2 regions of the Anaerostipes sp. PC18 genome follow, and region 1 is predicted to be linked to the other one. Evidence: predicted binding sites of a transcription regulator. Region 1 holds the regulator's gene; the other holds the start of a gene.
The links. Region 1 encodes NrdR, which represses ribonucleotide reductase genes. Its sites were predicted from a motif close to CACAANATNTTGTG; they were not measured.
Positions count from the first base shown of each region.

Region 2: nrdD (anaerobic ribonucleoside-triphosphate reductase) is a predicted target of NrdR. The motif match lies at 2,139-2,152, and genes of this name have one in related genera.

Region 1 covers NZ_CP121164.1:1,571,265-1,583,166, reverse strand. Annotated here, with positions in the region: gene P8F77_RS08525 (PRD domain-containing protein) at 1-324, opposite strand, end outside; gene P8F77_RS08520 (PTS glucose transporter subunit IIA) at 340-852, opposite strand; gene tsf (translation elongation factor Ts) at 1,412-2,344, opposite strand; gene rpsB (30S ribosomal protein S2) at 2,366-3,094, opposite strand; gene codY (GTP-sensing pleiotropic transcriptional regulator CodY) at 3,246-4,016, opposite strand; gene topA (type I DNA topoisomerase) at 4,019-6,112, opposite strand; gene dprA (DNA-processing protein DprA) at 6,128-7,207, opposite strand; gene P8F77_RS08490 (YifB family Mg chelatase-like AAA ATPase) at 7,200-8,717, opposite strand; gene nrdR (transcriptional regulator NrdR) at 8,793-9,242, opposite strand; gene P8F77_RS08480 (YlmC/YmxH family sporulation protein) at 9,349-9,594, opposite strand; gene P8F77_RS08475 (RnfABCDGE type electron transport complex subunit B) at 9,712-10,506, opposite strand; gene rsxA (electron transport complex subunit RsxA) at 10,520-11,095, opposite strand; gene P8F77_RS08465 (electron transport complex subunit E) at 11,108-11,809, opposite strand; gene P8F77_RS08460 (RnfABCDGE type electron transport complex subunit G) at 11,811-11,902, opposite strand, start outside.
Region 2 covers NZ_CP121164.1:3,334,557-3,346,458, reverse strand. Annotated here, with positions in the region: gene P8F77_RS17900 (spore germination protein) at 1-533, shown strand, start outside; gene P8F77_RS17895 (GerAB/ArcD/ProY family transporter) at 514-1,572, shown strand; gene P8F77_RS17890 (hypothetical protein) at 1,553-2,086, shown strand; gene nrdD (anaerobic ribonucleoside-triphosphate reductase) at 2,294-4,414, shown strand; gene nrdG (anaerobic ribonucleoside-triphosphate reductase activating protein) at 4,446-4,937, shown strand; gene rpmG (50S ribosomal protein L33) at 5,049-5,198, shown strand; gene secE (preprotein translocase subunit SecE) at 5,226-5,423, shown strand; gene nusG (transcription termination/antitermination protein NusG) at 5,439-5,987, shown strand; gene rplK (50S ribosomal protein L11) at 6,065-6,490, shown strand; gene rplA (50S ribosomal protein L1) at 6,671-7,363, shown strand; gene P8F77_RS17850 (IS1182 family transposase) at 7,561-9,363, opposite strand; gene P8F77_RS17845 (MATE family efflux transporter) at 9,485-10,837, shown strand; gene P8F77_RS17840 (LytTR family transcriptional regulator) at 10,962-11,771, shown strand.

The sequences.
Region 1 (11,902 bases):
TTCCCGCTCTAAGGACATGCTGATGTGGTCTGTCAGTGTGATATAAATATTGTCATCCAGATTTAAATCCGATTTTTCCCGAAGCATGGCTACGATTTCTTCTGCAATAGACAGATAAATGATTGGGATTTCCTGCACCAACTTAGCCAGCCGGTTTCCGATGCTTTTTTCAGCCAGAGTAAAAACTTTTTCAATCCGGTCTTCTTCAAGGAACTCACCGGCTTTTTTGCCAAAGGCCAGACCTTTTCCTATGACGATCATTTCCTCGCTTTTTTGATCTTCCACCATTACTACGTTGTTATTGTAAATTCTTTTAATCCTCATAAGAATTCCTTTCCATCAGCCAAGCCACAAAAGTTTTTCCTGTGGCATAACCTGTCCGATGTCCCTTTTATACAAAATACCAAGTTCGCTGCTATCCGGCAGTAGCACCATGGTAGTAGCCTCGTAACCGCTGCTTTTAATTTTGTCCATATCAAAGGTGATCAGAAACTGACCCTTTTCCACCCGGTCACCCTGCTGCACCAGCGCTTCAAAACCGTCTCCGCCCATTTCCACTGTGTCAATGCCGATATGCAGAATTACATTGATACCGTTATCTCCTGCAATGGCTATGGCGTGATTGGTGGGAAAAAGCGCTTCTACCATGCCGCTCATAGGGGCGTAAAGCTTGCCCTCTGCCGGGATAATGGCCAATCCGTCACCCATGGATTTCTTCGCAAAAGCTTCGTCATTCACCGTTTCTAACGGGATGACTTCACCCATTAAAGGGCTGCCAAGTTCTTTTGACGGCTTTACCAATTCCGTGAGTGTACTTTCCGATTTCCCCATGATACGTGATAAAATACCCATAATATAACCTCCCTTCTGGAATTTCCTGCTTGTTCTGATTGCTGGCAGTGCTTGATTCATTTTTTGCGCAGCAAAAAAACAGGCTTAACCAAAATCATTAAATAACAATAAACGTTATTGAAAGATTTTGGTTAAGCCTGCTTACACAGTAACATTCCGCTTTTCTTTACAAGTATATGATATCAAAACACAAATTTTTTGTCAATGTTATTTTAAAAAAATGTTTGTATAAAATGAGCTTTGATATGACAATAAAATTAGAGTGGACACCATGCCGATAGGCCCTTCGGAAATAAATATTTTCTAAGACAAAAGGGACCCTTGTTTTCACAATGTCCCTTTCTGTCCAGTCTACACTTTCCTTCCTACTTAAACATCAAGCAATCTTTTCATTGATAAGTTAGGTAATAAATCCTACCCAATCTCTGACCCATGTATTACCCAAAATAACGCGATATTTTATGATAATCTATGATAGTCTGCATTACTTGTAAAAAGTTCGGAAATCTCAGTAAACCCGTTATTCTACACTGATAATGGCAGTCTAATTACAAACGGATTAGTTTCCCATCTGCTTTGCCACTTCCTCAGCAAAGTTCTCTTCTTTCTTTTCGATTCCTTCGCCTGTCTCAAAACGGATGAATCCTTTAATGGCAATCTTCGCAGAATTAGCTTTTGCTACTTCTTCTACATATTTTCCAACAGCCTGTTTTCCGTCTTCAGCCTTTACATAAGTCTGATCTAACAGACAAACTTCTTTTAATTCTTTGTTCAGACGTCCGATGATCATCTTCTCGATGATGTTGTCCGGCTTGTCCGGATTTTCATTCTTAGCCTGAGCTTTTAAGATTTCTGTTTCATGATCGATGTAATCTTTAGAAACTTCATCTCTGCTTGTATATTTCGGCATAATAGCAGCTACCTGCATAGCTACGTTTTTACCCATCTCTTTGATCTCGTCGTTGACAACATCTGTCTCAACTTCTACTAATACGCCGATCTTTCCGCCTGCATGAATATAAGAAGCAACAAATCCGGCTGCTGATTCCATCTGTGCAAATCTACGGATATTTAAGTTCTCACCGATGATTGCAATTTTTCCGTCTAATACTTCTTTTACAGTTTTTCCTGCTTCTGCTTTAGATTCTTCTGCAAGGAAAGCTTCGATATCTGCCGCACCTGTTGTGAGAGCCTGATCTGCAACCTCTGCAACATAAGTCTGGAACTGCTCGTTCTTAGCAACGAAGTCAGTCTCAGAGTTTACTTCCACAATAGCAGCTTTCTTTCCGTCATCAGAGAGTTTAGTAGCAACTAATCCTTCTGCCGCAATACGTCCGGCTTTCTTTTCAGCCTTTGCAAGTCCCTGCTCTCTTAAGTGCTCAACTGCTGCTTCCATATTTCCATCGGTAGCGTTTAATGCCTTTTTACAGTCCATCATTCCGGCACCGGTTTTTTCTCTTAATTCTTTTACCATTCCTGCTGTAATAGCCATGATTTTTCCTCCAAATAAATCTTATTCTTCTGCAGCTTCCTCTTCTGCTTCCACATCAGCAGCATCCATTCCCTGGTTTGCTTCTACAACAGCATCAGCCATTGCGGATGTGATCAATTTAACTGCACGGATTGCATCATCGTTTCCTGGGATGATGTATTCTAAATCTTCAGGATCACTGTTTGTATCTGCAATACCTACCAGAGGAATTCCCAATGTGTGTGCTTCCTGAACACAGATATTTTCTTTTTTAGGATCTACGATGAAGATCATATCCGGAATTTCTTTCATCTCCTCGATTCCGCCTAAGTTCTTCTGTAATTTATCCATTTCTTTTCTAAGTTCTAATACTTCTTTCTTTGGAAGAACTTCAAATGTTCCGTCTTCTTCCATCTTTTTGATCTTCTTTAAACGGTCGATACGGCTTCTGATTGTCTTGAAGTTTGTGAGCATTCCACCTAACCATCTCTGGTTTACATAGAACATTCCGCAGCGCTCTGCTTCTGTCTTTATAGAATCCTGAGCCTGTTTCTTTGTTCCCACAAATAAGATCTTTCCGCCTTCTGCAACACATTCTTTTACTGCGTTGTATGCATCGTCTACCATGCCTACGGATTTCTGAAGGTCGATGATGTGGATTCCGTTACGCTCTGTGTATATATACGGAGCCATTTTAGGATTCCATCTTCTTGTCTGATGTCCGAAGTGAACACCTGCTTCTAATAACTGTTTCATTGAAATAACGCTCATAAAAAATCTCCTTTGGTTATGCTTCCACCATTGTCATTATCCCGGCAAACCTCTCGGCACCTACCGAAATTCCAACGGCGTGTTTATTTTTACCTTTGACAGTATAGCACATCTGTTTTACACAATGCAAGAAAAATTTCGCACTTCCGGCTTAGATACGCCCGGCCCGGTTTAATTCGCCAAAAATCAGGTCATTTACAACCTTGATATAAGTTCCTTTCATGCCGGAAGACCGGGACTCGATGACTCCCGCACTCTCCAGCTTTCTCAGTGCATTGACGATGACTGAACGGGTGATGCCGAAACGGTCGGCAATCTTGCTGGCAACCAAAATACCCTCGCTCCCGTTCAGCTCATCAAAAATATGATGAACCGCTTCCAGTTCCGTAAAGGAGAGAGTTCTGAAGGCAGATTCGATGATATTCTGCTTTCTGCGTTCACTCTCTATCTCTTCACTGACAGAACGCATCATTTCCAATCCAACGACTGTTGTTCCGTATTCAACCAATATAATATCATCAATCGTATAGTCATCTTCCATCCGGTACATAAACAGCGTGCCAAATCTCTCTCCTGCGATATCGATCGGGGAGATAATACCGCAGTAGCGGTGAATGTCTCTTTCAAAACCGAGTGTCTGGAGATTTACATTCTCCTTCGTGGATAATATCGTCAACAGACGCTCATTTAAATCCGTGTCAATATAATCCCCAATTTTGCCGCTGATCATCTCTTCGATAGGATCTATGTTCTCTGAATTTTGAATTCCTAAGATCTTTCCCTTTCTACTGATAACGATCACATTGGAATCCATAACCTCCATCAGAACCTGACAGATGTCATTGAAAACGACTTTTTGTGAATTGTTGTTATGCAGTAATTTATTTATCTTCCTGGTTTTATCTAATAATTGTACACTCATAGCTACTCCTTATTTTCCGTAACTTCTTCCTCTTTCGGCAGATCACATACATATCCGCAGTGTTCGTCTGAACAAACCAGTTTCTTTCCTTTTTCCACCATATACTTTCCGCAGCGCTCACACTTGACGGTAGAAGGCTTCTGCCATGACATAAATTCGCATTCCGGGTTATCCTCACATCCGTAGTATTTCCGACCCTTCTTGGTTTTCTTTAAGACGACTTCCTTTCCGCACAGCGGACATGGAACTCCGATCTTTTCAAAGTGAGGTTTTGTGTTTCGGCAGTCAGGGAATCCCGGACAGGCCAGAAACTTCCCATACGGCCCATATTTCACGACCATATTGCGTCCGCACTGGTCACAGACCACATCGGTCACTTCGTCCTCAATGGTTACCTGCTCCAGTTCTTTTTCTGCGGCCTCCACGGCTTCTTTAAGATCCGGATAGAAGTTTTCCACCACGGATTTCCAGTGGACCTTGCCTTCCTCCACCATATCCAAAAGCGCCTCCATCGTAGCGGTGAAATGCACATCCACGATAGACGGAAATGCCTTTTTCATCATGGTATTGACCGCTTCTCCCAGCTCCGTCATATACAGATTCTTCTTTTCCTTGACCACATACCTTCTGGCAATGATCGTAGATATGGTAGGAGCATACGTACTCGGCCGTCCAATACCCTGTTCTTCCAGGGTGCGGACAAGCGTTGCTTCCGTGTAGTGGGCCGGCGGCTGTGTAAAATGCTGTTTGTGGTCAAACTCTTTTAACTTCAGCTCCGTGGAAGTATCGATACTTTTCAGTATGACATTTCCTTTTGATTTCTCATTGTCGATGTTGTACACAGTCAAAAATCCGTCAAAAACGATCTTGGATGCGGAAGCATTGAAACGGTATCCGTTGGCGTCGATCTTTACGGATGTAGTCTCATACTTGGCTGCACTCATGCGGCTCGCCATAAACCGGTTCCAGATCAGCTGATAAAGCCTGAACTGGTCTCTGGAAAGCTGTTCTTTCAAGCTCGCCGGGGTGTTCTCGATGTAAGTGGGACGAATGGCTTCATGGGCGTCCTGTACATTTTTGTCGTCCTTTTTTGAAACTTGTCCGTTTCCGACAAAATCACTTCCGTAGGTTTCAGAGATGAACTCTCTGGCATTCTTATCTGCCTCTTCCGAAATCCTTGTGGAGTCTGTACGCAGGTAAGTGATCAATCCCACGGTGCCTTTTCCTTTGATGTCTACACCCTCATACAGCTGCTGAGCAATCCTCATGGTTTTTGCTGTCGGAAAATTCAGTTTGCTGGATGCATCCTGCTGCATCGTACTGGTCGTAAACGGAAGCGGGGCTTTCTTGATACGCTCCCCTGTCTTTACGCTGTCAACATGAAATTCGGCGCCTTCAAGTTCCGCAAGGATCTTGTTCAGCTGTTCTTCATTCTTGATCTCGATCTTCCCGTCTTTGTCTCCGGCAAACTTGGCCTCCAGGGGCTTTTTGCTCCCTTTCACATTCAGAAAAGCATCCAGTGACCAGTATTCTTCCGGTATGAAAGCGCTGATCTCTTCTTCCCGGTCACAGATCAGGCGGAGCGCCACAGACTGTACCCGGCCTGCGCTCAATCCCCTCTTGATCTTTGCCCATAAAAGAGGACTGATCTTATACCCGACAATCCGGTCTAAAACACGTCTTGCCTGCTGGGCATCCACCAGGTCCATGTCGATCTCTCTCGCATGCTTTAATGATTCCTTGACTGCATTCTTGGTGATCTCATTAAATGTGATACGGCTGCATTTTTTATTCTCAAGTTTCAACGCATAATAAAGATGCCATGAAATTGCTTCCCCTTCCCGGTCAGGGTCAGTCGCGAGATAAACTTTGTCGGCCTTTTTCACTTCTTTCCTCAATGCCGCCAATACTTCTCCCTTGCCCCGGATCGTAATATATTTTGGTTCAAAATTATGTTCCAGGTCGATTCCCATCGTACTCTTGGGGAGATCCCTCACATGACCGTTGGATGCAATGACCGTATAATTTTTCCCTAAAAATTTATTGATCGTCTTTGCTTTCGCTGGTGATTCTACAATTACTAAGTATTTTGGCATTTTTGCACCTCTTAATTATATTTTTATTATGTAATAATTTTTCAGTATTTCTTCTGCCAACCCCTGCCTCTGTAGATAGTATAAGGATGTCACAGCCTCTGTGACCGGCAGTTTTGCCTCCGAAGCTATCTGTTCCAGGCATTTAGGTTCCAAACTCAAAACATCATACACCATTTTTTCACCTCTAGCAAGTGAATTTTTATCAAATTGACAGACATTATGTGAAAATACTCTGAATTTTGGAAATTCATTTAAGATATCTTCGGGGCCGGAAACCAGCTTGGCGCCTTGCTGGATCAGGCGATGGCAGCCCCTTGATACATCACTCGTCACATTGCCCGGGAGTGCAAAAATTTCTTTGTTTTGTTCCAATCCGCAGTCCGCTGTGATCAGAGATCCACTTTTCTCTCTGGCCTCCACTACGAAAATTCCGTCGGAAAGGCCACTGATGATCCTGTTCCTCTGCGGAAAAAGAAAAGAAAGCGGCTCTACGCCGGGACCATACTCAGAATAGATCACACCCTGTTTCTCTACATCGGCGAACAGTTTTTTATGTGCTTTCGGATAAATCCGGTCAATCCCGCATCCCAGAACACCTGCCGTCGGTGCGCCTACATCCAGGGCTCCTCTGTGAGAAGCTCCGTCGATTCCCCTTGCCATGCCGCTGACGATCAAAACACCCCTCCTGGACAGCTCTTTTGCAAAATATCCTGCCATCTCTCTTCCATATAAAGTACAGGATCTGGCCCCTACTATTGCAATGACCAGCCTTGATTCCTGCGGCCTGCCTTTTCGGAAGATGCCAAACGGATAATCATAGATCTGTTTGAGCCGCTGTGGATAATCGGGTTCTTTCCATATAATATAGTCTGTTTTCTGCTTTTTTAGCTCCTCGTACTTCTTACAGATATAAGATTCATCTCTTGTCTCAAGAAAAAGCCGGTACTGTCTCTTGTTAAGAAATGGCTTTGCAGTCTCCGCATTAAGCTTCCTGAGTTCCTCCGGATGAATAATGGCAGAAAGGATCTCACCCTGCGTCTTTCGATTCATCTCAAGAAGCGACGTAAACCAGAACCACGAAATCTTTTCATTCATATCCCGCAGCCTCCGATAAAAACTCCATGTTGCGCAGAGACAGTGCCTCTATAAGATGTCCCTCCCCGATCTCGCTTTTCTGTTCCATTCCGGCAATCGTTTTTGCTGTCCTCACAATCTTATGAATACCCCGCATAGAAATATGATGTTTCTTTTGTTCTTCTTTTAAAATTCTTCGGCTTTCTTTGGACAACGGACAGATTTTTTCTAAGTCCTCTGCCTGTATCTGACCGTAATAAGAATACGGAGTATCCGAGAGTTCTCTCTGTTCCTCTCTGATATTTTCCAAAACCCTGCTGCGGATGGCAGCCGAATTTTCAGTCTCGGCGTCCATTTTCTTTGCCTCCTGTCCAACTGTGAGAATCAGATCAAAACGGTCCAGTATGGGCCCTGAAAGTCTGTGATAATAGGACCGCTTTTCACCCGCACTGCACCGGCATGCCTCCGGAGTAAAGCTGTTGCCGCATGGACATGGGTTCATGGCCGCTGCAAGTAAAAAGTCCGCAGGCATGGTATAGTCTCTCCCAAGCCTGTTTAAAATAATCTGCTTATCTTCCAGCGGCTGTCTCAGGGCTTCAATGCATTTGGCGTCAAACTGTGCCAGTTCATCCAGGAACAGGACACCTTTGTGGGCAAGTGTGATCTCTCCAACTTTTGGAACCGCTCCCCCACCGATCAGCGCTCCCCTGGATATGGAAGAATGAGGTTTTCGGAAAGGCGGACAAAAATCTTCTGCCTCCCGGTGGACACCGGCCGCCTGATACAGAGCCTGCACCTCCAGATATTCTTCCTCGGATAAACTGTTCATGATAGAAGAAATCCGTTCAAGCGCCATAGTCTTGCCACAACCTGGAGCTCCGATCAGAAGAATGTTATGCCTCCCGGTTACGGCGATTTCCAGAGCTCTTTTTAAGAAAGCCTGTCCTTTTATTTCTGAAAAATCATGACACTGGCTGTCAAGGATCATCCTTTTTTCCTTAAAATGATATGGAAGCACACACCCGCTTCTGAAATAGTCCACGGCATCGGAAAGATGTTTTACCGGAACCAGTTCCACATCTCTGATATGTACAAGGGATTCCATATCATCATAGGGAACCATAAATCGCCGGATGCCCTGCTTTCTCCCTTCCATGATGATGGGCAGGCACTGTCTGATCCCATGGACACTGCCGTCCAATCCCAGCTCTCCCAGGAGACAGATGGGCGGTTCTTTGTTAATTGGAATATAATTGAGACCGGCCATAACGGCCGCTGCGATGGGAAGATCAAATGCGGTTCCTGTCTTTCTGATGTCGGCAGGAGATAAATTGACGGTAATTTTCATAGGAGGGAGCGGACAGCCCAGAGCCCGCAGTGCGGATTCCACCCTGTGCCTGGATTCTTTTGCTTCATTAGAAAGGCGGCCTACCATAGTAAAGTATGGGAGACCGCTTCTTAGTTCCGCTTCGACCTGAATGATACAGCCTGCGGCGCCTGAAACAATGCCGCTTAACATCGAACAAAACATAAAGCCTCCTTCTTCTCCGGAAGCCTTTCAGCTAACAATATACTGTATCTTATCATATTTTCTATTTTTTTACAACTATTTCAGCAATTTTTTCAGTTCACTCATGAAGGTGTTCACATCTTTGAACTCTCTGTATATAGCGGCAAACCTTACATATGCCACCTCATTCAGTTCCTTCAGCTTGTCCATGACGATTTCTCCGATCAGGGAACTCTCCACCTCGCGCTGTCCGAGATTATAGATCTTTGTCTCGATCTCATCTACAATCTGATCTATCTGTCCCATGGATATAGGCAGCTTGTGGCAGGACTGTACGATACCCGCCTTGATCTTGGAGCGGTCATACATCTGTCTGGTCTTGTCCTTCTTGATCACAGACAGCGGTTCTGTCTCGATCTTTTCATAGGTCGTGAAACGCTTGCTGCAGTCGTCACACTGTCGTCTTCTCCGTATAGAGTTATTGTCTTCCGAATGTCTGGAATCAATGACTCTGGAATTTTCACTTCCGCAATAAGGGCACCTCATTTTTCTACCTCCCGGGCTATGCTTTTCTTTGTACTCTTTTGAGAGGCAGAACACGTCTGCCTCAAGACTTTCCATTCGTTAAAGGAAGTATATCATTTTTTCCAGATCACTTCAAACATTCTTTTTCATTAATATCCACCAATACAGTGTCACAGCCGATTCGAATGATCTTCTTATATGGAATATAATAAAACTCTCCTTTTGTAAAACATAGGATCTTTGTCGCTTTTGGAACGATCAGACATAAAATCTGACCTGACGCCAGGTCAAACTCCAGGTCGATTACACATCCCAGTTTATCTCCGGTCCGGCAGTTGATAACATCCTTTTCCCTCAACTCTAAAAACTTCATGAAACGCCACCCCAGAAAAATAGTTATAATAGTGTATGCCCCAGGAAATAAAATGTGTCAAAAAGGCTGTATCCTCCAGTCAGATACAGCCTAATGATCTTTATATAATTCACTTTATTATACAGTAATGATTTTTTTCGGACACTTCTTGGCACAGAGTCCGCAGTTGACACATTTCTCATAGTCTATATGAGCAATGTTATTTTCTACGGTAATCGCTCCAAGCTTACATTCTTTCGCACAGAGCCCGCAGCCGATACATCCGGCTTTGCACACGGACATGACGTCTTTTCCCTTGTCTTTAGAATTACACTGCACTAAATGCTTCTTGTCGTAAGGAACCAGTTCAATAAGTCCCTTCGGACAGATATCGGTACATTTTCCGCAGCCGATGCACGCTTCTTTGTCAACATACGCAATACCGTTGACGATGGAGATTGCATTCTCAGGGCACACCTGGGCGCAGCTTCCGAATCCCATACATCCGAAAGAGCATGCTTTGGGCCCCTCTCCGGGTACGTTTATGGCTTCCACACAGCTCATCTGTCCTGTATATTCGTATTTATTTGATGCTTTCTCACAGGTCCCCGCACACTTTACGAATGCCACCTGTTTTACGAAGTCACCGGCTTCCACACCCATGATGGCACCGATTTTTTCTGCCGCCGCAGGCCCGCCTACCGGACAGGCATTGACCGCAGCTTCTCCGTTCGCGATCGCTTTTGCAAGCCCGTCGCATCCGGCATATCCGCAGCCTCCGCAGTTATTTCCGGGAAGTTCTGCGCGGACTGCTACTTCTTTTTCATTGACCGGAACCTTAAACTTCTCAGAAGCGATTCCCAAAAGAATAGCAATGACCAAACCAATGCCTCCGACCACGACGGCCGCGAGGATAATTGCTGTAATATCCATTTTTGCTACCTCCCTATATGATTCCTGAGAATCCAAAGAAAGCGATAGCCATCAGCCCTGCCGTGACAAGAGTGATCGGCATTCCTTTGAAAGATTCCGGGATGTTGTTGTATTCTAATTTCTCGCGGATACCAGCCAGGATCACGATGGCGATGGTAAATCCGACAGCCACTCCAAATCCGTTGACTACACTGGTAATAAAGTTGTAATCATACTGAACGTTATTCAATGCAACACCGAGCACCGCACAGTTGGTAGTGATCAGCGGAAGATATACGCCTAAAGACTCATAAAGAGCCGGCATAGATTTCTTTAAAAACATTTCCACGAACTGAACCAATGCCGCAATGACAAGGATAAATGCGATCGTCTGAAGATATTCCAGATGAAACGGTACGAGTATGCCCGCATAAACGAAATAGGTAACCGCTGAGGCGATTGTGATGACGAAAATAACCGCAGCGCCCATTCCGCCGGCAGTTTCTACCTTCTTGGATACACCAAGGAAAGGACAAAGGCCTAGGAACTGGCTCAATACTACGTTATTAACTAATGCCGCACCGATTGCGACTAATAATAAATTTGACATTGTTCATCCCCCCTATTTGTCATCCACACTGTTATCGAAAAACCGGCTTCCACAGGCACCGTTTCCGCAGCTTGCACAGTCGCCGCAGCCGGAAGCCTGAGGCTCTCCTGCTTTTTTCGGTTTCTTGTTTCTTACCTTATTCTGAACTGCAACAAGGCAGGCCAGGACAAAGAATGCTCCGGGGGCCAGGATAAAGATCGTGATCGGCTCATAAGCAGCCGGCATGATCTTTGTGCCAAAGATCGTACCTGCACCGAGGAGTTCACGGAAAGCTCCGATCACAGTCAGTGCAATGGTAAATCCCAGTCCCATTCCGACACCGTCGAAGAAAGAGAGAACTGCCCCGTTCTTAGATGCAAAGGATTCTGCGCGTCCCAGGATGATACAGTTTACTACGATCAGAGGAATGTATATTCCAAGGCTTGCATTCAGTGACGGCACATATCCCTGCAAAAGGAACTGTACTACCGTTACCAGAGATGCAATGATAACAATATAGCCCGGAATACGGACCCTGTCAGGAATAATATTTCGCATGAGTCCAATGATCAGATTGGAAAACATTAACACGGCCGTAGTGGAAAGTCCCATTCCTGCCCCGTTGATGGCGGATGTGGTTACCGCGAGGGTAGGACACATACCGAGCATTAAGACGAAAGTAGGATTTTCTTTGACAATACCGTTGATTAAACGTTCTATCGGATTACTTTTCATCTCAATTACCTCCTTTCAATGTATCCATTAAAGCAACACAGCTGTTGACCCCGCTTGTTACCGCACGGCTGGTGATCGTGGCACCGCTGATGG
Region 2 (11,902 bases), 1.7 Mb from region 1:
CGGCCAGGGAGGGAGTGCCTTTCCCTGTCGTCGTGGAAGTTCTGCTTTTGGAACTTGCGTTTGAACTTTTAAGGGAAGCGGGTATCCGCCTTCCGGGACAGCTGGGCGGCACCATAGGCATTGTAGGAGGGCTGATCGTAGGACAGGCAGCGGTGGATGCCAATATTGTCAGCACGATCGTGGTAATTGTTGTAGCCTTTACAGCCATCGCATCGTTTTCTATACCAAATGAAAGCTTTTCGGGGGTATTCCGGCTGCTGAGATTTTCTATTATGATCGTCTGTGCCATATGGGGTCTTTATGGATTCTTTCTCGGATTCCTTGCGATTGCAATCCATTTGATGAAGCTTCAGAGCTATGGAATCCCGTATCTGTTTCCGACCGTATCAGCCACGGTGGAAGAAACGGACCCCTGGGAGGATTATATGGTGCGCCTGCCTATCAGGCGTATGATTTTCAGGCCATGGTTTACAAAGGACGGGGCGAAAAAACGCCAGGGAAGGAGGAAACATCATGTGGACGGCGAATCTTGAAATTTCTAAAAAGCAGGGAAGCAGGATCTTTCTTCTGGAAACCTTCTGCGGAGTGGGCATGTTCCTTCCCCAGGCATCTGCCTTGAAATCCGGTGAAACAGGGCTTTATACGGTGCTCCTTGGGGCCCTGGCCGCGGCCTGCTATCCGTGGCTTGTACAAAAAGCAGAAGGCAGTCTGACCATGGAAGAGGTATTAAAAAAGCACCGGGTGATTTCCTTTCTCTATTATGTGAGATTTTTTATAAACGCCGCATTTTTTTATGCATATATGCTGATCTTAGCCAGGGTGTTCCTTCTGCCGTATATGAATATTTACTGGATCGGACTGCCGATCATTTTTCTGGCTTTCCGGATGAACGGGGAGGGGCTGGACGACAGAGCGAGAGTCATGGAAGGGCTGTTCTGGTTTATCCTGATCCCGTTTATTTTTATCCTTCTTCTCAGTACGACGGAATTTTCTATGAAACCCTTCCTGATCCGGAAGTTTGAACCGGAGAATCTGGCGATGGGCGGGCTGTATGTGCTCGCACTGTTTCATCCTATGGAACTGGTGTGGTTTTATCAGGGGCATATGAAGGAAAAGGGAATAAATAAGAGGACGCTGCTTGGAATTATCATTTTATCGGCAGGAGTGTTTGCCGCCACGGCGGGAAGCCTGGGTCTTCGGATGATCAGGAGAGACCCGTTTCCGGTGATCTCCATGGCCCAGAATGTAGCCATGCCGGGAGGGATCATGGCAAGGCTGGATATTTTCCTGATCGCATTCTGGATCGTTGGAGTTTTTTGTGTGCTGAGCGGATACCTGTTTTATGGAAACTGGAGTTTTGAAAACACATTTCCGGGGAAAAAGAAATGGGGCAGGTGGATTTCTTACGGCGGACTGTTTTTGACCACTGGATTTCTGATCCCTATGATCCGTCTTTGGGAAAATTATATTTCTGTGTTCCTTTTTGCAAATCTATTGCTGGGCATTTTAATTCCGGCAGTTTTGTTTTGGCTGGAACGGAGAGGAGGCACCCATGAAAAAGATCATCATTAGCCTTTTGATGGCCGCAGTCACAGCAGCGGCACTTACGGGCTGCAAAGAAGCCGGGGACATCGAGGACAGCAGCTATGTTTTGGCAATGGGCATCGAAAAGACAGAGAACGGATATCTGATCGATTATTCCTGTGCAGATTTTTCCAAGGCTCAGGACAACCAGGGAACGAACGTGCCGTCCAAGTCTGTGGTTTATTCAGGCAGGTCTTTTAATGAGACAAACCAAAGTTTTGAGCGAACCCAGCCGAAAAAATTAAACTTCGGGCATTTAAAGGTGATTGTATTTACCAACGGACAGATTGATGATACTATGATAGAGGAGCTTTTAAATCATTCGGAAATCGCAAAATCCGTACTGATTCTTAAAAGTAAAAAACAGTTAAAAGAGCTTTTTTCGATCGAGAAGGAGCTGCCTGTCTCCTTTGGTGAATACATGGCCAAAGGCATTGAAAGTTCTCCGAAAGTGAAAAAGCCCAAGGATCTGAGCCTTGGCAGGATTTACGGCAGAAAGTGAAAAAAATCAGCCTTGACTTGTATCGGATGAGATGGTAAGATGGATACATTCACACAAGATATAGTAGAATAAAAGATCATATCAAACAATATATAGTAATTTGATTGAGAAAATAGCGATGAGTCCCCTGCCTGCGGTGTCTCCTGCTTTCAGCGGGATATGCCGCAGGCAGGACGATGCTCTGGGAACAGTCAGGGAGGAGAGAGTATGATACGGGTAGTAAAAAAGGACGGAACAAAAGAGGATTTTAATATTCAGAAGGTGGTGACGGCGGTAAATAAATCCGCCTACCGTGCCCTTGTGAAATTTACGGAAGATGAGCTTGATGAGATCTGCCGGTTTGTCAATGGGAGAGTGGACGAGCTTAATAAGGCGGAAGTACATATTACGGAGATGCACAATGTGGTGGAAGGGGCTCTGGAGAGGGTAAATCCCGACGTGGCCAAAAGCTACCGGGACTACCGGAATTATAAACAGGATTTTGTGGAAATGCTGGATGATGTGTATAAGAAAAGCCAGTCCATCATGTACATAGGAGACAAAGAGAACAGCAATACAGACAGCGCCCTTGTGTCAACGAAGCGGAGTCTCATCTTTAATGAGCTGAACAAGTCTCTGTATCAGAAGTTTTTTTTAACGACAGAAGAGATTCAGGCCTGCCGGGACGGGTACATTTATATTCATGATATGTCAGCCAGAAGAGATACGATGAACTGCTGTCTGTTTGATGTGGAGGCCGTGTTAAAAGGCGGCTTTGAGATGGGGAATCTCTGGTACAATGAACCAAAGACACTGGATGTGGCCTTTGACGTCATAGGAGACATCGTGCTGAGCGCGGCCAGCCAGCAGTATGGCGGATTTACGGTGCCGAATATTGAACTGATCCTGGAACCGTATGCCGAGAAGTCTTATGAAAAAGGCATTGAAAAGTATGAAGCCCTCGGCCTTTCCAGAGAGCGGGCAGAGACCGAGTCCCTCAAGGATGTGCAGAAAGAATTCTGTCAGGGATTCCAGGGGCTTGAATATAAGTTTAACAGTGTTTCTTCCAGCCGCGGAGACTATCCTTTTATCACAGTGACCGCAGGAACCGGCACAGGCCGGTTTGCAAAGATGGCAACGATTACGATGCTGGATGTCAGGAGAAGAGGACAGGGAAAAGAAGGACATAAAAAACCGGTGCTGTTTCCAAAGATCGTATTTCTCTACGATGAAAATCTCCATGGACCCGGCGGAGAACTGGAGGATGTGTTTGAAGCGGGCATCCGCTGTTCCAGCAAGACGATGTATCCCGACTGGCTGAGCCTTACAGGGGACGGATATGTCCCGGACATGTATAAAAGATATGGAAAGATCGTAAGCCCTATGGGCTGCCGAGCATTTTTATCTCCCTGGTATGAAAAGGGAGGGGCAGAGCCTCTGGACGAGCAGGACAAGCCGGTTTTTGTGGGCCGTTTTAACATCGGGGCGGTAAGTCTGCATCTGCCGATGATCTATGCAAAGGCAAAGCAGGAAAGCCGTGACTTCTATGAAGTGCTGGACTATTATCTGAATCTGATCAGGGAGCTCCACAGAAGGACCTACGATTATCTGGGAGAGATGAAGGCATCCACAAATCCTCTGGCATACTGTGAGGGAGGCTTCCTGGGAGGACATCTGGGACTTCACGACAAGATCAAGCCGCTGCTTGAGTCTGCCACAGCATCTTTTGGGATCACGGCGCTCAATGAACTTCAGCAGCTGCACAACAAAAAATCCATTGCTCAGGACGGCGCATTTGCACTGGAAGTCCTTGAGTACATCAACAGTGAGGTGACTAAGTTTAAGAAAGAAGACGGGCATTTGTATGCGATCTATGGAACACCGGCAGAAAACCTCTGCGGACTTCAGGTGAAACAGTTCAGAAAAAAGTACGGTGTGATCGAAAATGTCTCTGACCGGGAATATGTGAGCAACTCTTTTCACTGCCATGTATCCGAAGATCTGACGCCGATCGAGAAACAGAACTTAGAGGGACGTTTCTGGGAAAAATGCAACGGCGGAAAGATCCAGTACGTGAAGTATCCGATCAGCTACAATAAAGACGCTATACGGACGCTGGTAAGGCGTGCCATGGACCTGGGTTACTATGAAGGGGTGAATCTATCCCTGTCATACTGTGACGACTGCGGGCATGAGGAGCTGGAAATGGATGTGTGTCCGGTCTGCGGAAGCAGGAATCTGACCAAGATCGACCGCATGAACGGTTATCTGTCTTATTCCAGAGTCAAGGGAGACACGAGGCTCAATGACGCAAAGATGGCGGAGATCGCCGACCGGAAGTCGATGTAGAAAGGATGATATTAGCATAGAGGTGGGAAGTATGAGGTATCACAACATTACAAAGGACGATATGCTGAATGGGGACGGTTTAAGAGTTGTCTTATGGCTGTCAGGATGTACCCATCAGTGCAAAAACTGCCACAATCCGGTCACCTGGGATATCCATGGCGGATTGGAGTTTGACCGGGCGGCAAAAGAAGAACTGTTTGAAGAGCTCAGTAAAAATTATATCAGCGGTCTGACGTTAAGCGGAGGAGATCCTCTGCACCCTGAGAACCGGGAGCCGGTAGAACAGCTGGTCAAAGAGGTCAGAGAAAAGTTTCCGGAAAAGACCATATGGATGTATACCGGTTTTCTGTGGGATGAAGTCTGTACTCTGGATGCCGTAAAAAATACAGATGTTCTGGTGGACGGTCGTTTTGAGGAAGACTTAAAGGACACTGCCCTCAAATGGAGGGGAAGTTCCAACCAGAAGGTGATCGATGTGAAAAAGTCGCTGGAACAAATGAAAAAAGTGCTGTACATAAGATAAAACAAGGCTTGACGGCCTGCCTCTTCCATGATACAATGTGTAAGCTAGACTTTAGCGTTGGAAGAGGTCTTTTTTTTATGCCTTATTTTAAAAACAATGGAGGTGGAAGTTGTGCGCACAAAAATCACATTAGAATGTACAGAATGTAAGCAGCGTAATTACGATATGATGAAGGATAAGAAAACACATCCGGAACGTATGGAAACAAAGAAATACTGCAAGTTCTGTAAAAGACACACATTACACAAAGAAACTAAGTAATGCACGTTTATTTAAGGAAGTGAGAACATGAAGAATACCAGCAAATCAAGCAAAACCAGCTGGTTCAGAGAATTGAAATCAGAATTCGGAAGAATCATCTGGCCTTCTAAAGAACGCATTGCCAAAGAAACCGGCGTTGTGGTCGTGTGTGCTATTATCATTGGTATGATTATTGCTGTTCTGGATTTGGGACTTCAATATGGAATCAAGATGTTAGTAGGGTAAAGGTAAGGAGAGCATATGGCAGAAACAAATTGGTATGTAGTTCATACCTATTCCGGATATGAGAATAAAGTAAAAGCAAATATCGAAAAGACGATCGAGAACCGTAAGCTTCAAGATCAGATTTTAGAAGTCCGGGTACCGCTTCAGGACGTAACGGAACTGAAGAATGGTGTGAAAAAACAGGTTTCCAAGAAGATGTTCCCAGGATACGTGCTGATCCACATGGTGATGAACGACGATACATGGTATGTTGTCAGAAACACCAGAGGTGTGACAGGATTCGTAGGCCCTGGCTCCAAACCGGTCCCATTGACACCGGCTGAGATGAAGCCATTGGGAATCAACGTGGGCGGTACAAACGAAGAAACGCCTAAGAAGGAAAAAATTGATATTGATGTTGAAGTAGGTGATATCATTGTTGTTACTTCCGGTGCTTGGGAAGGTACGACAAGTGCAGTTACCGTAGTAAATGAGCACAAACAGACAGTGACCATCGAGGTGGAGATGTTTGGACGTGCCACATCAGTAGAGATTGATTTCTTAGATATCAAAAAAGCAGAGTAAATGACAAAACCTCTGCACGTAACAAGGTGGGAGGGATATCTCCCGTAATTACCACAATCATCAGGAGGTTAACGATTATGGCAAAGAAAGTAGAAGGATATATTAAACTTCAGATTCCGGCAGGAAAGGCAACACCAGCACCGCCGGTAGGACCTGCACTTGGTCAGCACGGTGTAAATATCGTACAGTTCACAAAGGAATTTAATGCAAAGACTGCAGATCAGGGAGACCTGCTCATTCCTGTTGTGATCACAGTATATCAGGACAGAAGTTTCAGCTTTGTGACAAAGACTCCTCCGGCAGCAGTTTTATTAAAGAAAGCCTGCAAGATCCAGTCCGGGTCCGGAGAGCCGAACAGAAAGAAAGTCGCAACAGTATCCAAAGCAGATTTACAGCAGATTGCTGAGACAAAGATGAAAGACTTAAACGCTGCATCTATCGAAGCTGCAATGAGCATGATTGCAGGAACAGCAAGAAGCATGGGAATCGAAGTAGAGGAATAGGCATTAAACACTTAATGAGGGCAAGCCAGAGGCGCAGGCCGAATTTAGTGTGAAAGCCGTTACCGAGACTCAGTGAAGGCGAGTCGAAGACGAAGCCTGAACGCTTAGTCGAGTGTAACTTCCTTAAATTTAGAAAGTGGGAGGGTTGCTCCCGATATGACCACAGGAGGTATTTTTAGAATGAAAAAAGGAAAAAGATATGCAGAGGCTGCCAAATTAGTTGACAGAACGAAACTGTACGACGTAAAGGAAGCAGTATCTGTAGTAAAAAAAGCAGCGAATGCCAAATTTGATGAGACGATCGAAGCACATCTCCGTCTCGGAGTAGACGGCCGTCAGGCAGATCAGCAGATCCGTGGAGCAGTCGTACTGCCTCATGGTACCGGTAAAAAAGTTCGTGTTCTTGTATTTGCGAAAGATGCAAAAGCAGAAGAAGCAAAGGCAGCAGGAGCAGAGTATGTAGGAGCAGAAGAACTGATTCCTAAGATCCAGAAAGAAAACTGGTTTGACTTTGACGTAGTAGTTGCAACACCGGATATGATGGGTATCGTGGGACGTTTAGGTCGTGATCTTGGACCAAAAGGATTAATGCCGAACCCGAAAGCCGGCACTGTAACAATGGACGTTACAAAAGCGATTGAAGATATCAAAGCAGGTAAGATCGAATACAGACTGGACAAGAACAATATCATTCATGTACCGGTAGGTAAGGCTTCTTTTACAGAAGAACAGTTAGCGGACAACTTCCAGACGTTAATAGATGCTATTATCAAAGCAAAACCGTCAGCAGCAAAAGGTCAGTATTTTAAGAATGTGACAATCACTTCTACAATGGGACCTGGAGTTAAAATTGACACAGGCAAGTTTGCTTAAATAAAATAGTTAAAGTTATGACAAGGAGGAATCGGCTAATGCCGATTTTTCCGATTTAAAAGAGAAATAGGGATACCCTACGGAAATACGTGCCTTTCAGCATCGTCATATTCCGCAGGGTATCCCTATTTCTGAGATCAGTAATTATTTTTGAGCGCACAAAACAAAGGGGCTCTTCCAAATAAGCCACGTTTTCCTTATGCTGCGTTTTCTTCCTGTTTGCCTTCAAACCTCTGGAGTTTATTGCATAAGAACCGATGATATTTATTGATATTTCTACCTATCGCATACAGCATAAACTCTTTGTATACTTTATCTGTTGAACGGTGATTAAAACGCCGGAAATCATCATTTTCTTTGATATCCCCAAAATGTCCTTCGGTTTGGATTGAGCGGATCTGACGATTTAGGATTCCTTTCTCGCTTTGGATATTCGCATGAGATTTTTCTTTCAATTCTTCCCAGCGCTCATTGATCTTCATAACTTTATTTTTGTCGGCATCTTTTTCTGGGTTATATTTATACAGGCATTTCGCTTTATGCTCACAGCCACTGCAATCAGCACATCCATACACTTCCAATGTTTGTGTATATCCTTCCATTTCTTTTTCTTCTGTGCGGATATGTCTCAGTTCCCTGCCATCATGACAAACATAATAACGTTCATCCTCAAATATCTGGGTTGTCATGTTGTAGTATTTTCCTATATTTTCTTTATAGGCACGGGTCTTTCTCTGTTCATGATCCTGCAGTTTGATATAACTTTCTATGTTGTGTTCTTTTAGGAACAGTAAATTCTTTTCACTACAATAACCACTGTCTGCAGTAGTTTCCTTTAATATTTCACCGAAAGTATTGATGTGTTTTTGAATGACTGGGATCAGGGTGTTGTAATCTGTTCTGTCATTACTTACATAACCATGAATGATAAAGTAGTTCTCTACAGCAATCTGAACATTATAAGCCGGTTTGAGCTGGCCATTCATCATGTGATCATCTTTCATTCTCATGAAAGTTGCCTCTAAATCTGTTTTCGAATAACTGTTACGGTCTTTCCCCATGATTTCAAAACTTTCTGCGTATTCCATGAGTTTTTTGCCACATCCTTCGAGTTCTTCGTAAAGCTGCTGGATTTCAGATTTTTTCTTACCTTTTCCGTAAACAAACCCAATGCCTTCACCATCTGCTATCGTTGCTAAATTTTTCTGGAGCTTTAGTAGATCCAATGGAGAACAGTTGTCAATTTCGATAATTTTATTGTTTGGTAATTTTTTGTGTTTTGTAAGTTTTCGCTTGCGGTTCTTTTCAATCACTTCCCGCACTTTATCCATACCCTCAATAATAAACATCTGTGCATTTCCAAAACCGTATTTTGCATCATATCCGTTTTCTTCTAAGAGCTCGTTATACTTTGCATAAAGGGAATCGATGGTATCAAGAAGCCCTGCCAGATGGTAATTGAGTGTTCCACGCCATACAAATGTATAACGGTTTGCATTGGCTTCTATCTTTGTTCCATCTATAAAAAGCGATTCTAATGTGATCAGACCTTCTTTTTTTAATCGTCGCAGCAATTGATAATTCAGGTCATCTAAGATTTCGGGTGTCAGTTTTTTGTTTATGAAATCATAGAAGGCATCCCGTTTGGGCTGTTCGCCCTGCGTGAGCCAGATGAATCCAAGGTCTCTTTTACACAGGTCAACAATACGGTCAATCTCACGAATTCCCCGCATATTTGCGTATGTAAGAACTGCATATTTCATGATTGGGTTATACCCGTGTTTCCCCTTACCAGAATACTGCGCCAATAACGCTGTAAAATCCATTTCCTCCATTACATTTTTAAGGGTAAAGACCGGATCGTCATCAGGTAAACTCAATTCATAAAAGTTAAAGTTCATTTTTAGTTGTCCTAATTCGAAAAATCGGTTATAATAATCTTGTTTATGCATAGTTACATTATAACATGTAACGGAGAGGAGATGGTTATGGTTAGCCATCTTTTTCTCTTTTTATAGGGATAAAGTTAGGGAAGGCAGCGACATCACCGAGTCGCTGCCTTCACTATTCATGACTGTCTATTAACCGACAGCCCCTTTTGAATGCAGTAAATTGTGTGCCATGCGTGCAAAAAGAGAGGAAAATATGAAGGATTTAACGGTAGGGAAACCATTTGAAGTCATCGGAAAATTTGCGCTCCCTATGATTCTCAGTATGATATTTCAGCAGGTGTACAGTGTTGTGGACAGCATTGTGGCCGGCCGGTTCATTGGAGTCAATGCACTGGGAGCAGTAGGAGCGTCCCAGCCTATTACAGTCATCTTTATTGCCATAGCCGTGGGGACCGGCATGGGAATTAATGTTGTCATATCCGGCTTTTTCGGAGCCAAAAAATATAAAAGAGTAAAAAGCTGTATTTCCACGGCGGTGATCACGATCGTGATCATGAGTGTTATTTTGACGGTGCTGGGGCTGGTGGGATGCAGGTGGATGATGAGTGCCATGTCCACCCCGTCCGATATATTTGAAGATTCGGCCCTGTATCTGAGGATTTATATCATGGGCATCTTGTTCCTGATGCTTTATAACGGGGCAAATGCAATCTTTACAGCGCTGGGTGACTCTATCACACCGCTGATCTTTTTAATCTTTTCATCGGTGCTGAACATCATTCTGGATGTGCTGTTTGTCACCACGTTTTCCATGGGTGTCGCAGGAGTTGCATGGGCTACCTTTATAGCCCAGGGTATTGCCTCTGTTCTGGCCGTGGTGACGGTATTTAAAAAGAATGCCAAAATACAGGCCGGAAACTATCAGAGATTCAGTCCTCTTCTTCTAAAAAAAATGACATGGATCGCGGTTCCAAGCATTATGCAGCAGTCTTTTGTATCGGTGGGACAGCTGTTTGTGCAGGGACGGATCAACAGCTTTGGGTCTGTGGTCGTGGCAGGCTATTCGGGAGGATTTAAAATACAGATCTTTATCCTTTCGGTACTTGGAACTATCGGCAACGCAGTTTCAAGCTTTACAGCTCAGAATGCTGGCGCCGGGAAATGGGAGAGAACAAAGGAAGGCACAAATGCCGGGATTAAAATTATTGTGGCTATGGCCGCAGTATTTTCTGTTCTCTGTCTGGTCTTCAGCCGTCAGGCAATGGGGCTGTTTCTTTCCGGAAACTCTGCAGAGGCAGTCAGGAGCATGGGAGTGGGGGTTGATTTTCTGAGGATCAATGCTCCGTTCTTTGCGCTGGTCAGTGTAAAATTTGTCTGCGACGGAATGCTCCGGGGCATGAGTGAAATGAAAGGATTTATGGCTTCCACATTTGCCGATCTGATCGCGAGGGTATCCCTTTCCTATGTGCTGTCAGTTCCGTTTGGTGCTGCAGGAATATGGGCTGCCTGGCCCATCGGATGGGTGATAGGGACCAGCGTGTCGGTGTGGTTCGGGAAACGGGCACAGAAAAAATATATATGAGCAGTAAAAAGACCGGGGACTTAATAAAATGATCAATGTGATATAATGGAAAAGAGAGAATACAGGCGATTGACTTAAGTGTGCGGGAGTAATGCTTCCGCGGAAACGTAAAGGAGGACTGGATATGATCTCAATTTATCATCAGGCAGAAGAATTAACCAGGCAAGTAATTGAAAGCTTTTATCATCAGGATTCGAATAATTTAATCCAAAAACTTCATCCGGATGTAACGTGGATCGGAGCCGCGGACGGACAGTGTATCAAAGGCTATGAACAGGTTTGTGAATACATTAAAAATTTTGATGTGCCCAGATGTGATATTCTTAAAAAAGAATTTCAGGTAGTTGCAAACAGTGATGAGATTTTTATTGTAGCAGGGTGTATGAAGGTTGCCGCTTCACAGGGAAGGGGTGAAATATTAGGTGCAGTTCAGCGCATTACTCTTATATGGAAGACAGAGGGGCAGAAGTTTAAGCTGCTTCATTTTCATGTATCAAATCCGATTGAATCCCAGAAAAATAATGAACGTTTTTCTCACTCGATGGGAACAGAGACATATGAATATGTTAAAAAACTGCTCAGCCAAAATCGGAGCCGCCTTATTGCCTACGGGAAACATGATCTGACTTATGTTATAAGGAATAAAGACATTGTATATATAGAAGCAGAAAATACAGACAGTGTGATCCATTGTCTGAACAGGGATATTCTGTCCAGGGAATCTATATCCGATCTGGAGAAAAAAGTCGGAGAAGGTTTCATAAAAACGCACAGAAGTTTTATTGTCAACAGCAGATATATTACCGGAATTAAGAGATACCAGCTGGCGATCAGCCAGGGAATTGAGCTTCCGATTCCTGAGAAAAAATACAGGGAGATCAAAGAAAAGGTTCTGCGCGCAGTGAACCAGAGACAAAACGAAATTTATATATAATATTTGGTTATTGACTTGTCCTGAGCAGTCATTGGCAGAATATGATTGAAAATACAACAAAACCCCGATATAGTAAAAGATAAGCATTGTAACAAAACTGCAGGGTCTTTGGGAAAACAGATGACATCGGA